3 regions of the Kocuria sp. WN036 genome follow, and region 1 is predicted to be linked to each of the others. Evidence: predicted binding sites of a transcription regulator. Region 1 holds the regulator's gene; each other region holds the start of a gene.
The links. The regulator LexA, encoded in region 1, represses DNA repair genes until DNA is damaged. The targets are predictions, from matches to a motif close to TCGAACANNTGTTCGA.
Positions count from the first base shown of each region.

Region 2: a site for LexA is predicted at 2,288-2,303, ahead of CK505_RS05540 (DNA polymerase III subunit alpha). Genes of this name have one in related genera too.
Region 3: a site for LexA is predicted at 1,802-1,817, ahead of CK505_RS05575 (DUF6504 family protein). Genes of this name have one in related genera too.

Region 1 covers NZ_NSKF01000027.1:10,517-14,438, forward strand. The annotation lists gene CK505_RS14745 (histidinol-phosphate transaminase) at 1-233, opposite strand, end outside; gene CK505_RS14750 (hypothetical protein) at 324-752, opposite strand; gene lexA (transcriptional repressor LexA) at 1,097-1,876, shown strand; gene CK505_RS14760 (ATP-dependent DNA helicase) at 2,028-3,922, opposite strand, start outside.
Region 2 covers NZ_NSKF01000006.1:10,939-14,860, reverse strand. The annotation lists gene CK505_RS05550 (tartrate dehydrogenase) at 1-909, opposite strand, end outside; gene CK505_RS05545 (LysR family transcriptional regulator) at 1,037-2,032, opposite strand; gene CK505_RS05540 (DNA polymerase III subunit alpha) at 2,312-3,922, shown strand, end outside.
Region 3 covers NZ_NSKF01000006.1:16,865-20,786, reverse strand. The annotation lists gene CK505_RS05590 (SOS response-associated peptidase) at 1-532, shown strand, start outside; gene CK505_RS05585 (pyridoxamine 5'-phosphate oxidase family protein) at 547-948, shown strand; gene CK505_RS05580 (GNAT family N-acetyltransferase) at 1,073-1,576, opposite strand; gene CK505_RS05575 (DUF6504 family protein) at 1,878-2,201, shown strand; gene CK505_RS05570 (fumarylacetoacetate hydrolase family protein) at 2,281-3,120, shown strand; gene CK505_RS05565 (TIGR03885 family FMN-dependent LLM class oxidoreductase) at 3,251-3,922, shown strand, end outside.

The DNA of each region.
Region 1 (3,922 bases):
GCGAGCTCCTCGCGCAGGGCGGTGAACTCGCGGTCCGGGTACCGGTTGAGGGTCCAGGCCGCCTCGGTGACCTCCCGGACGATCGCCGCGTGCACGTCCGCCGGGACCGGATGAGTGTTCTCGTTGGTGTTGAGCGCCACGGCGACGTCGAGCTGCGGGGCGCCGTACGGCGTCTTGCCGCGCAGGTCGTCGCGGAGCGGGAGGGCGTTGAGTCGGTCCAGGTTCTGCGTCACCCGGACAGTTTAGTGCTCCGCCCGGGGCGTACAGATCGGGGTGTACAGAGCGGGGCGTACAGAGCGGGGCGTGCTGATCGGGCGGGCGGCTCAGGCGGCCGGGACCTCGAGGAGCTGGCCGGCCACGAGCACGGAGCTGTCCAGGTCGTTGAGCTCCACGATCTCGTCCATGACCTCCCGCGGGTCCCGGTCCGGATCGGCCGCCACGGCGAGCTCCCACAGGCTCTGCCCGGGGAACACGGTGGTCTGCTCGGTCCCGGAGCCCGGGACGGGTGCGCTCGTGGCCGTGGCCGTCGAGGGGACGAGGAAGATCACGGCGAGCACCACCAGGGCGGCGGAGCCGGCCAGGACGGGCAGCCCCAGGAACACCAGGCGGCCGCGGCGGGTCAGGGTCAGCGGGGTGCGGGACGCGGAGCGGGCGGGACGGGCCCGCCGGAGCGCACGGCCGAGCCCCCGGGCGGATCCTGCGGACTCGCGGCGGCGGGCGACGACGGCGGTAAGGGTGGCACTGGCACTCATGACATGAACTCCTTGACGTTCCCGCACGGAGCGGGCGATCTCGAACACCGGTCCGGTCGACGACCCTCGCGGGCCTCCATTCGATCGAACATACTTTCGAATACCGATGACCCATGTCTAGCACGTGTCTGCGAATGCTGTCGACAGCGGGTCGTACATATGTTTGAACACACACGGCGTGTCGCCTAGGCTGAGGACAGGTCCGGGCCCCCGGCCGGCGCGCGCTGCGGATCCCCTGCGCCTGCCGACCGGGACCCATCGAACCACCCGGGTCCGACATCGGAACCGGGACCGCGCAGACCGGCTGCGGCACCTGCAGCCGGACGGGAAAGGACGACGCTCCCATGGCCCAGCCCCCCACCCCCGAGGAGCCCCGCGCCCGGGGCGCCCGCCCCGGGGCACGCTCGCGCAGCCGCGGGCTCACCGTGCGCCAGCGCACCATCCTCGAGGCCATCCAGCGCTCCATCGCCGAGCACGGCTATCCGCCGTCCATGCGGGAGATCGGGGACCTCGTGGGCCTGGCCTCGCTCTCCAGCGTCACCCACCAGCTCGCCCAGCTCGAGAAGCTGGGCTACCTGCGCCGCGACCCCAAGCGCCCGCGGGCCATGGAGGTGCTCACTCCCCTGCAGCTGCGCGGGACCGCCGGGGCGGAGTCCGCCGAGCCGTCGCAGGAGGCCCCGGCGGCACCGGCGAGCCGGACCGCTCGTCCCGCCGCCCAGAACGCCGTGGCCGAGCTGTCCACCTCGGCGGACGTGACGATGGTCCCCCTGGTGGGCCACATCGCCGCCGGCGGGCCGATCACGGCCGAGCAGTCCGTGGAGGACGTCCTCGCGCTGCCCCGCCAGCTGGTCGGGCACGGCGAGCTGTTCATGCTGCGCGTCAAGGGCGACTCGATGATCGACGCCGCGATCTGCGACGGCGACTGGGTGGTGGTGCGCCGGCAGAGCGCCGCCGACAACGGTGACATCGTGGCCGCCCTGCTCGACGACGAGGCCACGGTCAAGACCTTCCGCCAGCGGGACGGCCACACCTGGCTGCTGCCGCAGAACACGCGCTACGAGCCGATCCTCGGCGACCACGCCACCGTGATGGGCAAGGTCGTCTCGGTGCTGCGCAGCCTCTGAGCCGCCGCACGCCCCGGCACCCGGGCCCTCCGCCGCCGGTGGGGGGGCCCGTTGCCGTCCGGGCCGGCCGCCGTCCGGACACCTCCTGCTGTCCGCACCCCGTGCGGGCCCGGCGCGGTCCGGGGAGACCCCGGGCGTCCGCCGGACGTGCTCAGCCCACGGAGAGCCGCTGCAGGGCGCCGAGCACCACCTGGCGGTCCGTGGTGGTCCACAGCGGCGGCAGGGACCCGCGGAGGAAGCCGCCGTAGCGGGCGGTCGCGATCCGGGAGTCCAGGATCGCCACGACGCCCCGGTCCCCGCCCGCGCGGATGAGCCGCCCGGCCCCCTGGGCGAGCCGCACGGCCGCGTGCGTCGCGGACACGGACATGAACCCGTTGCCGCCGGCCCGTTCCGCGGCGCGGCTGCGGGCGCTCGCCAGCGGGTCGTCCGGGCGCGGGAAGGGGATCCGGTCGATCATCACGAGCCGGCACGAGGCCCCCGGGACGTCGACGCCCTGCCACAGGCTCATCGTGCCGAACAGGCTCGTGGCCGGGTCGTCGGTGAACTCCTGGACGAGTCCCGCGAGCGAGGACTCCCCCTGGCACAGGATCGGCAGGTCGGTGCGCCCGCGGAGCGCCTCGGCCGCCTCCTCCGCCGCCCGGCGGGAGGAGAAGAGCCCGAGGGCCCCGCCCCTGGAGGCCTCCAGCAGGGCCAGCATCTCGTCCAGCTGGGCCTCCGTGAGCCGGCGGCCGGGCTTCTCCAGGTGCTTGGCGAGGTAGAGGATGCCCTGCTTCGGGTAGTCGAACGGGCTGCCGACGTCCACGCCCTCCCAGCGCGGGGCGCCCTCGCCCCGCAGGCCGAGGGCGCCGGCGGCGGAGTCGAAGGACGAGCCGACGGACAGGGTGGCGGAGGTGAGGACCACGGTGCGCCCGTCGAAGAGCCCCTCCCGCAGGGTGCCGGCCACGCTGAGCGGGGCCACGTGCAGGGTCGCCGGGTCGGTGTCCTCCGCGGGCACGTAGCCGCGGCCCGGCTCCCAGCCGCCCTGGCGCGAGATCCACAGCACCTCGCGGTGCTCCTCGGCGGCGAGGATCCGCTCGGCCAGGTCGAGGACGTCGCTCACCCGGGAGCGGGCCATCTGCCGGCCGGCGTCCCCGTCCTTCTCCCCGGGACCGGCCTTGGACTCGGTCATCACGGTGCGGGCGGCGTCCCGGATCTGGGCCACGGCCGCCGCCTGGGCGTCCCCGAGGCCGCGGTGCAGCAGCTCGGCGGGAGCGCCCATCAGGGCGGCCTCGAGGTTGGCGGCCCCGGCGGTGAGCGAGTCGGGGCTCGCGGAGGTGTGCTTGCGCGCGGACGCGGCGGCCGAGCGGACCATCGCCGCGGAGAGCTGTCCGGTGACGGCGCCCGTCACCCGGTCCTGGAGCTCGTGGGCCTCGTCGATGACCACGACGTCGTGCTCGGGCAGCACCGTGATGCCCTCGAACGCGTTGATCGCGAGCAGGGCGTGGTTGGTGATGACGATGTCGGCCTCACCGGCCCGCTGCTTGGCGAGCTCCGCGAAGCAGTCCTCGACCAGGGGACAGCTGCGGCCCAGGCACTCCTTGGCCGTGACCGACACCTGGCGCCAGGCGCGGTCGCTGACCCCGGGGAGCACCTCGTCCCGGTCGCCGGTCCCGGTCTCGCGGGCCCACTCGCGCAGGCGCTGGACCTCCTGCCCCAGCCGCCCGTGGTTCTCGGCGGCCTCGGGCTGCGGCGGGCCGGGGTGCGGGGCGGCGTCGGGCAGCGCGAAGAGCGCGCCGGGCTCGTCGTCGGACGGGTAGCCGCCCTCGATCTTGTGCAGGCACGCGTAGTTGCTGCGGCCCTTGAGCAGGGCCACGTCCACGTCCCGCTCGAGCTCGCCCTCGAGGGCGGCCAGCAGGCGCGGCACGTCCCGGCCGACGATCTGCGACTGCAGCGCGAGCGTCGCGGTGGCCACGACCACCGGCTTGTCCGCGCGCTGGGCGTGCTCCACGAGCGGGGCCAGGTACGCGAGGGACTTGCCGGTGCCGGTCCCCGCCTGGACCAGCAGGT
Region 2 (3,922 bases), on a different contig from region 1:
CCCGATCGGGTTGCAGATGCCCTGGCCGGCGATGTCCGGGGCGGTGCCGTGGACGGGCTCGAACATCGAGGGGAACCGGCGCTCCGGGTCGAGGTTCGCACTGGCGGCCAGGCCGAGGCTGCCGGCCAGGGCGGAGCCGAGGTCGGAGAGGATGTCGGCGTTGAGGTTGGAGGCCACCACCACGGAGAGCTCCTCGGGGTGCAGGACGAACTTGGCGCTCATCGCGTCCACCAGCACCGACTCCGTCTGCACGTCGGGGTAGTCGGCGGCGACGCGGGCGAAGACCTCGTCCCACAGCACCATGCCGTACTGCTGGGCGTTGGACTTCGTGACGCTGGAGACCTTCTTGACCGTGCGGGTGCGGGCGAGGTCGAAGGCGAAGCGGATGATGCGCTCGCAGCCCTTCTCCGTGAACAGGGAGGACTGGACGGCGACCTCGTTGCCGGGACCCCGGCCGGCGAGGTTCCGCCCGCCGAGCCCGGCGTACTCGCCCTCGCTGTTCTCCCGCACCACGACCCAGTCCAGCTCGGTGTCGTCGGCCTTGCGCAGCGGGGAGACCACGCCGGGGAGGAAGCGCACGGGGCGGATGTTGGCCCACTGGTCGAAGTTCTGGGTGATGTTCAGCCGCAGCCCCCACAGGGACACGTGGTCGGGGACGTTCTCCCACCCCACGGCCCCGAAGTAGATGGCGTCGAAGTCCTGGAGGGTCTCCAGCCCGTCGGCCGGCATCATCACCCCGTGCTGGGCGTAGTACGCACTGCCCCAGGGGAACTTGGTCCAGTCGAAGGAGAACGCCCCGTTCGACTGCTCGGCCACCGCGTCCAGGACCGTGCGGCCGGCGGCGACGACCTCCGGGCCCACGCCGTCGGCGGGGATCGAGGCGATCGTGAAGACCTGGTGCTCGGCCATGGGGTGCTCTCCTTCTCGGGTGCTCTGCTCGTGGTGTCCGCAGCGCAGTGCGGCACCGGGTTCCAGTAGAGCGCCCCGAGCACCATGAGGTCCAAGACCGGAATCCCATCCCCCGGATAGGAATCCCCTATGACACGATCCGCGGCGCGTCCTGCGGCGCCGTCCCCTCCGGCCGGCCCGCCCTCTCGGCCCGGTCCGGCGCCGTTCCCTCGGGTGCCCGGGAGCGGTCCGCGGCGTGCCGGGCCGCGTGCTCGGCGGCGACCGCCAGGAACGCGCGGGCGGCCGGGGTCAGGTGCGCCGGGCGGCTGAGCACGGCCACGTGCAGCACGGTGACCGGTTCGATCCGCAGCACCCGCAGCCCTGCGGCGCGCGCCAGCGGGGTCCAGGAGGAGGGCAGCACCGCGTGCCCGACCCCGGCCAGCACCAGCGGGAGGACCGAGGTGCGGTGGGCGACCTCGGCGGCGATCTCGACCGGCACCCCGCCGGCCAGGGCGTCGTCGATCAGCCGCCGCATCAGCGAGCCCTGCTGGGAGACGACCACCCGGTGCCCGGCCAGGTCCTCCCGGCGGATGGCGTGCCCGTCACCGAAGGTGTCCGCCTGCGGTGCCACGATGAGCACCAGGGGCTGCTGCTCCAGGTGCATCACCTCGACCTCGGCGGAGCGGAACGGGTGCTCCGAGCCCAGGACGCCGATCTCGGCGCGGCCGGTGCGCACCGCGTCGGCCACCTCCTCGGGGGTGAATGCCGCGTCCACGCTGACCGTCACGGCCGGGTGGGCTCCCGCGTAGGCAGCGATCATCGACGTGAGCGGTTCGACGCCGGGGGAGGGCATGGCGACCACGTCCAGGCGGCCGCTGCGCACCCCGCGCAGGTCGTCGACGGCGGACCGGGCGGCCTCCAGGTCCCGGACCACCACCCGGGCCGGGCCCACCAGCTCCTCGCCGGCCTCGCTGAGCACCACCCGCCGCCCGATCCGGTGGAACAGCGGCACCCCCAGTTCCCGCTCGAGGCCCTTGACGGTCTGGGACAGGGAGGGCTGGGCGATGAGCAGCTGCTCCGCGGCGCGGGTGAAGCCGCCGTGGTCCACCACGGCCAGGAAGTACGTGAGCTGCCGGACGTCCATCGTCGTCTCCTCCTGCGTCCGTGCGGCGGGGGTGCGGGCCCCTCGGTGATGCCCGTGGGTGCAGGAAACAACATGCCACAGAAGTGCGGCATCCCCTGTCCCGGAACGAGGGCGTCCCCGTGCGCGGCGCCCCTGCGGGCCGTGGGCGGATCGTCTCCCGCCCGGGCCCGGCGTCCTCCTGGGCCATCCGCGCCGCGACGGACGCCCAGGAGCCGGAGTTCCCGCGGCCCCGGCGGTTTGCAATTGACTTAAGATTCGAACACGTATTCGAATGGGGGCGTGAGCTTTCCGCACCTGCACGTCGCCACCGCCTTCAGCGCCCACTTCGGGGTCAGCCGACCTGCCGTCCTGGCGGCCGCCGCCGCGGCGGACGGCGCGGACGCCCTCGCCTGCACCGACCGGGACGGGCTCTACGGCGCGATCAAGCACCTGGGCGCGTGCCGGGAGCACGGCATCGACCCGGTCCTGGGGGTCGACCTCGCCCTGCTGGACCCCGGCCGCGAGCGCGCCCTCGGCCGCGTGGTGGTCCTGGCGGCCGGCGGCACCGCCGGTGCGGGCTACGCCGCCCTGTGCCGGCTCGTCTCCACCGCCCACGCCGCAGCGGGCCCGCCCGGGGTGACCGCCGCCGAGATCGCGGCCGCCGCACACTCGCCCCGGCACGGGGAGCCGGTCCTGACCGTCCTGCTCGGGCCCGCCTCCGACGTCGGGCAGGAGCTCGCGGCCCGCCGCTACCGCACCGGGCGCGCCGCCCTGGCCCGGTGGCGGACCCTGCTCCCCGCACCGGCGCTCGCCGTGGAGGTGGTCTCGCACCTCGCCGCCCCCGGCACGGCGTGCAGCACCTCCCACGCGGCCCGGATGCTGCGCGCCGCCCTCGAGGCGGGGCTGACCCCCGTGCTGACCAACGCGGTGCGCTACGCCACCCCCGCCGAGGCCGCCACCGCCGACGTCCTCGACGCCGCCCGCGCCCTCACCCCGCTCGAGACCCTCGGGGCGCGCGCCGGCCACGCCCCCGGCGGCAGGGCCGCCGGGCGGACCGGGACGTCCCGGCGGACGACGGCGCCGGAGCCGCTGCAGCCCAACGGCCAGGGCTGGCTCAAGTCCGCCCGGCAGATGCGCGCGCTCGCCGCGGAGATCGCCCGGGCCGCGGACCTCGGCGCGGCCGGGGCCGCGGCCCTGCTGGCGGGCACCCAGCGGGTGGCCGACCGGTGCCGGCTGGACCCGGTCGCCGACTGCGGCTGGGGGCGGCCGGTGGTGCCCGAGGCCTCCGTGCTGGGCCTGGACCGGCCGGCGCCCGCGGAGCTGCGGGCCCGGTGCGAGGCGGGGCTGGGCCGCCGCTACCCGGGCCGCCGCATGACACGGGCCGTGCGGGACCGGCTGGAGCAGGAGCTGGGGGTGATCGAGGACCTCGGCTTCGCCTCCTACTTCCTCACCGTGGCCGAGGTCTCCGCGATGATCGGGCAGATGGGGGTCCGCCACGCCGCCCGCGGCTCGGGGGTGTCCTCGCTCGTCAACTATCTGCTCGACGTCTCCCAGGTGGACCCGCTCGAGCACGAGCTGCTCTTCGAGCGCTTCCTCTCCAACGACCGCTCGACCCTCCCGGACATCGACATCGATGTCGAGTCGGCCGAGCGCCACCGCGTCTACCGGCGGATCTTCGAGCGCTTCGGCCCCGAACGGGTGAGCCTCATGAGCATGCAGAACGCCTACCGGGCCCGCGGTGCCGTCCGGGACGCCGGGCTGGCGCTCGGCATCGACCCCGAGACCGTGGACGGCGCGGCCAAGCAGCTGTGGCACCTGCCGGCCTCGGCGCTGCGGGAGACCATCGCCCGCCAGCCGGAGCTGCGGGACTTCGCCGAGCAGGTGGCCCAGGAGAAGCAGCTCGACCTCCTC
Region 3 (3,922 bases), on a different contig from region 1:
GTCCTTCCGCAAGGCGGTCCGGGCCCGCCGGTGCGCGGTCCCGGCCAACGGCTACTACGAGTGGAAGAAGGAGCCCGGCGCCGGGAAGGGCGGGCGCAAGCAGCCCTACTACGTCCACCCGGCCGATCCGGAGGAGACCATCTGGTTCGCCGGGATCTACGAGTGGTGGCGGGTGCCCGAGGGCACGGAGCTGCACTCCGCGGCCCTGCAGCCGGGCAGGGACGGCGGCGGGAGCACCTGGTTGCTGTCCTGCTCCATCCTCACCACCGACTCCCCGGAGCCCTCCGACGAGCACCCCGTGCTCACGGAGCTGCACGGTCTGCACGACCGGATGCCGATCCCGCTGGCGCCCGAGCACGTGGGGGACTGGCTGCGCCCCGGGGAGGACGACGCCCCGCAGCTCGTGGACCTGGTCCGGGCCGAGGCGCACCGGACGGCCGCCCGCTGGGTGCTCGACCCGGTGGGCCCGGCGGTCGGCAACGTGCGCAACAACTCCCCGGAGCTCGTCGAGCCGCAGCGGAGCCTGTTCTGAGCCCCCGGGAGCCCGTGGACCGGGTCACCGCCTTCGTCCGCGCCCACGGCGGCGGGGTCGTGGCGACCAACAGCGGCGCCGGCTGCCCCGAGTCCGCGTGGATCAACCTCGCGGCCCTCGGGGACGGGCGGCTGGTCTTCGGCACGAACGAGCGCAGCCGCAAGTACGCCAACCTCCTCGCCGATCCCCGGGTCTCCCTCGTGGTGGTCTCCGGGACGGGCCAGGAGTTCCAGCTCGAGGGCGAGGCCGCCGTGCTGGAGGGCTCCGCCGCGCAGGACGCCGGCGAGGTGCTGGAGTCCCGGCACCCGGGGGCCACGGACAAGGACAGCACCCGGCTCGTGGCGGTGCGCCCCCGCTGGGCGCGGTTCGTCGACATCGCCGCCGATCCCCCCGTCCGGGAGGAGTTCTCGCTCTGAGCCGGTCACAGAAGAGGCCCGGGACCCGCATCGCGGGTCCCGGGCCTCTTCCACGGCCGGGTGCCGGGCCCTGTTCGTGCCGGCGTCCCCTCCGGCGTCCCCCGGTCCGGAGCGCCCGCCGGGCTCAGACGTCGTCCGTCTCGGGGACCCACCGGTTGAAGTCGAGCGTCAGGTAGAGCGCGAGCGCCGCCGCGTTGTCCTCGGCGATCCGCAGGCTGACCTGGTCGTAGCCGTTGTCGTAGAGGGTGCCCATGGCGCAGCGCACCAGCTGCTCGGCCAGGCCCTGGCGGCGGCGGGAGGCCGCCGTGAACAGCTCGAAGATGTAGGGGACGTCAGGGAGGTCGTCGCCGACCCGCCGGGACAGCACGAGCGCGGCGGCCACCACGGTCCCGTCGTCGTCGACCACCACCGGCGAGGCCTCGGGCAGGAAGGGCCCGTACTCCCCGTCGAAGACTCCCCGGATCACCTGGCGGGCCTCCTCCAGACTGGAGACCCCGCCCTGCTCGTAGGAGGAGTAGTAGAGCTGGGCGAGGCTCTCGGCGTCCTCCGGGCCGGACGGACGCAGATTCACCGCGGGCTTCTTGGTGTTCGCCGCGGTGTGGGCGATCAGCGTGATGGTTCCGGTCATGGAAGGCCTCCGTGAGGTCGACGCCGGCTGCTCCGGCGGGGCGGACGAGGGACAGGGGACGTCCGGGAGGGCCGCGCAGGGCAGGCCCTCCGTGCATTCAGCGTATCCATTTCGCTGGGCTTGTCCATGCTTCGCCGTCCTCGATCGCAAAAGTGAACGGCCAGGTCGGAGCGGGTACTTCACGGGAACACCTGTTCCTTTTCCGCGCTCTTCCGGGTTAGCGTGTCGTACATGTGTTCTAGCTTCCAGGGAACAGGGCGCACCGGGGACGGGCGCCGGGCCGAGGGAGAGAGGAGCCGTCGTGGGTTTCCTGACGGAGAGCGTCGACGTGGACTGCGACACGGACGGGGTGCCGGTGGGCGTGCGCTGGCGCGGGCGGGACTACCTGGTGGCCCAGGGGCCCGTGCGCTGGTACGAGCGCCGCGCCTGGTGGTCCGAGGACGCGCGGCTGCCCAAGGACCGGGGGATCGGTGCGGTGGACCAGCAGATGTGGCGGGTCCAGGTGCAGCTGAACACCCGCTCCGAGCTGCTGACCCTCGAGCTCGTCCACACCCTCGACACCGGGCGCTGGCGGCTGCTCGCCGCCACGAGCGCCTCGGGGATCCGCGTGGTGCGCTGCGCGTAGGCCGCCTCGGTGCACCCTCCCGCCGGAGGTGCATAGGATCGTCGGTGGAGACCGCACCGCAGAACGTGAGGGAGCACCCGTGAGACTCGGCACCGTGCGACGAGACGGCACCACCCAGGCCTTCCGGCAGGAGGACGGGCGGACCGTCTATCTCCCCGTCCCCGACGTCGGGGCCCTCCTCGCCGGGGGCGACCTGCGGCTGCCGGGGGAGCCGGGCCCCGCGCCGGCCCCGGAGGACCTGGCGACGCCCGTCCTGCGCCCGGGCAAGATCCTGTGCGCCGGGCTGAACTTCTACGACCACGCGGAGGAGGTCGGCCAGGAGATCCCGGAGCACCCCACGATCTTCGCGAAGTACGCCACCGCGCTCATCGGCCCCACCGACCCCATCGCCATGCCGGAGGAGTCCGAGAAGATCGACTGGGAGGCCGAGCTCACCGTGGTGATCGGCTCGCCCCTGCGCCACGCCACGCCGGACCAGGCGCGGGCCGCGATCGCCGGGTACACCATCATGAACGACATCTCGGTGCGGGACTGGCAGGGCCGGACCTCCGAGTGGTTCCAGGGCAAGAACTTCGACCGCACCACCCCGGTGGGCCCCGTGGTGGTGACCCCTGACGAGATCGACCCCGAGGCGGGACTGGCGATCCGCTGCACCGTGGACGGCGTGCGGCACCAGGACTCCGGCACCGACCGGATGATCTTCTCCGCCGTGGAGCTGGTCGAGTACCTCAGCCGGTTCCTGACCCTCGAGCCCGGGGACCTCGTGGCCTGCGGCACTCCCGCCGGCGTGGGCCTGGCCCAGAAGCCCCGCCGGATCTGGTTGCGGGACGGCCAGGAGGTCGTCACCGAGATCGAGGGCATCGGCGAGCTGCGCAACGTCTGCACCCCCGCCGAGGACCTCCGGGCGGCGGCCGGCTGACCCGGCACCCGTCCCCACCCGGTCCCGTCCTCCCTCTCCTGCTGTCCAGATCCCACTGACCTGATCCCCGTGACCTGATCCCCGTGACCTGATCCCACTGTCCTGTTCCCGCCTTCGACCGGAGGACCCCATGGCGACGATCGGCTTCCACGCCTCCCACGAGCAGATCCCTCCCGAGCAGCTGCTGCGCGACGTCGAGCACGCCCAGCGGGCCGGCTTCGGCGCCGCCATGTGCTCGGACCATCTCGAGCCGTGGTCGCCGCACCAGGGCCACTCCGGGTTCGCCCTGTCCTGGCTGGGCGCCGCCCTGGCCACCACGGACCTGCCCTTCGGGTTCGTGCACGCCCCGGGCCGGCGCTACCACCCCGTGGTCACCGCCCAGGCCACGGCCACCCTCGCCCGCATGTTCCCCGGCCGGATCTGGACCGCTCTGGGCAGCGGACAGAAGCTCAACGAGCGGGCCGTCACCCCGGACTGGCCGGCCAAGGAGCACCGGCAGCGGTTCCTCGAGAGCAGCTTCGACGCCGTCCGCCGGCTGCACGCGGGCGAGGAGGTGTCCTGCCGCGAGCCGTTCCACGCCGACCGCGCCCGGGTCTGGGACCCGCCGGAGGTCCTGCCCGCCCTGCGCGTGGCCGCGCTCACCCCGGCGACGGTCCGCCGCTTCGCCCCCCTGGCCGACGGGTTCATCACCGTCCAGCAGCCCCTCGAGGACCTGCGCCGGATGCTCGAGGCCTGGCGCGAGGCCGGCGGCACCGGGCGGACCGCGCTGCAGGTGCACCTGAGCTGGGCGCCCTCCCCGGAG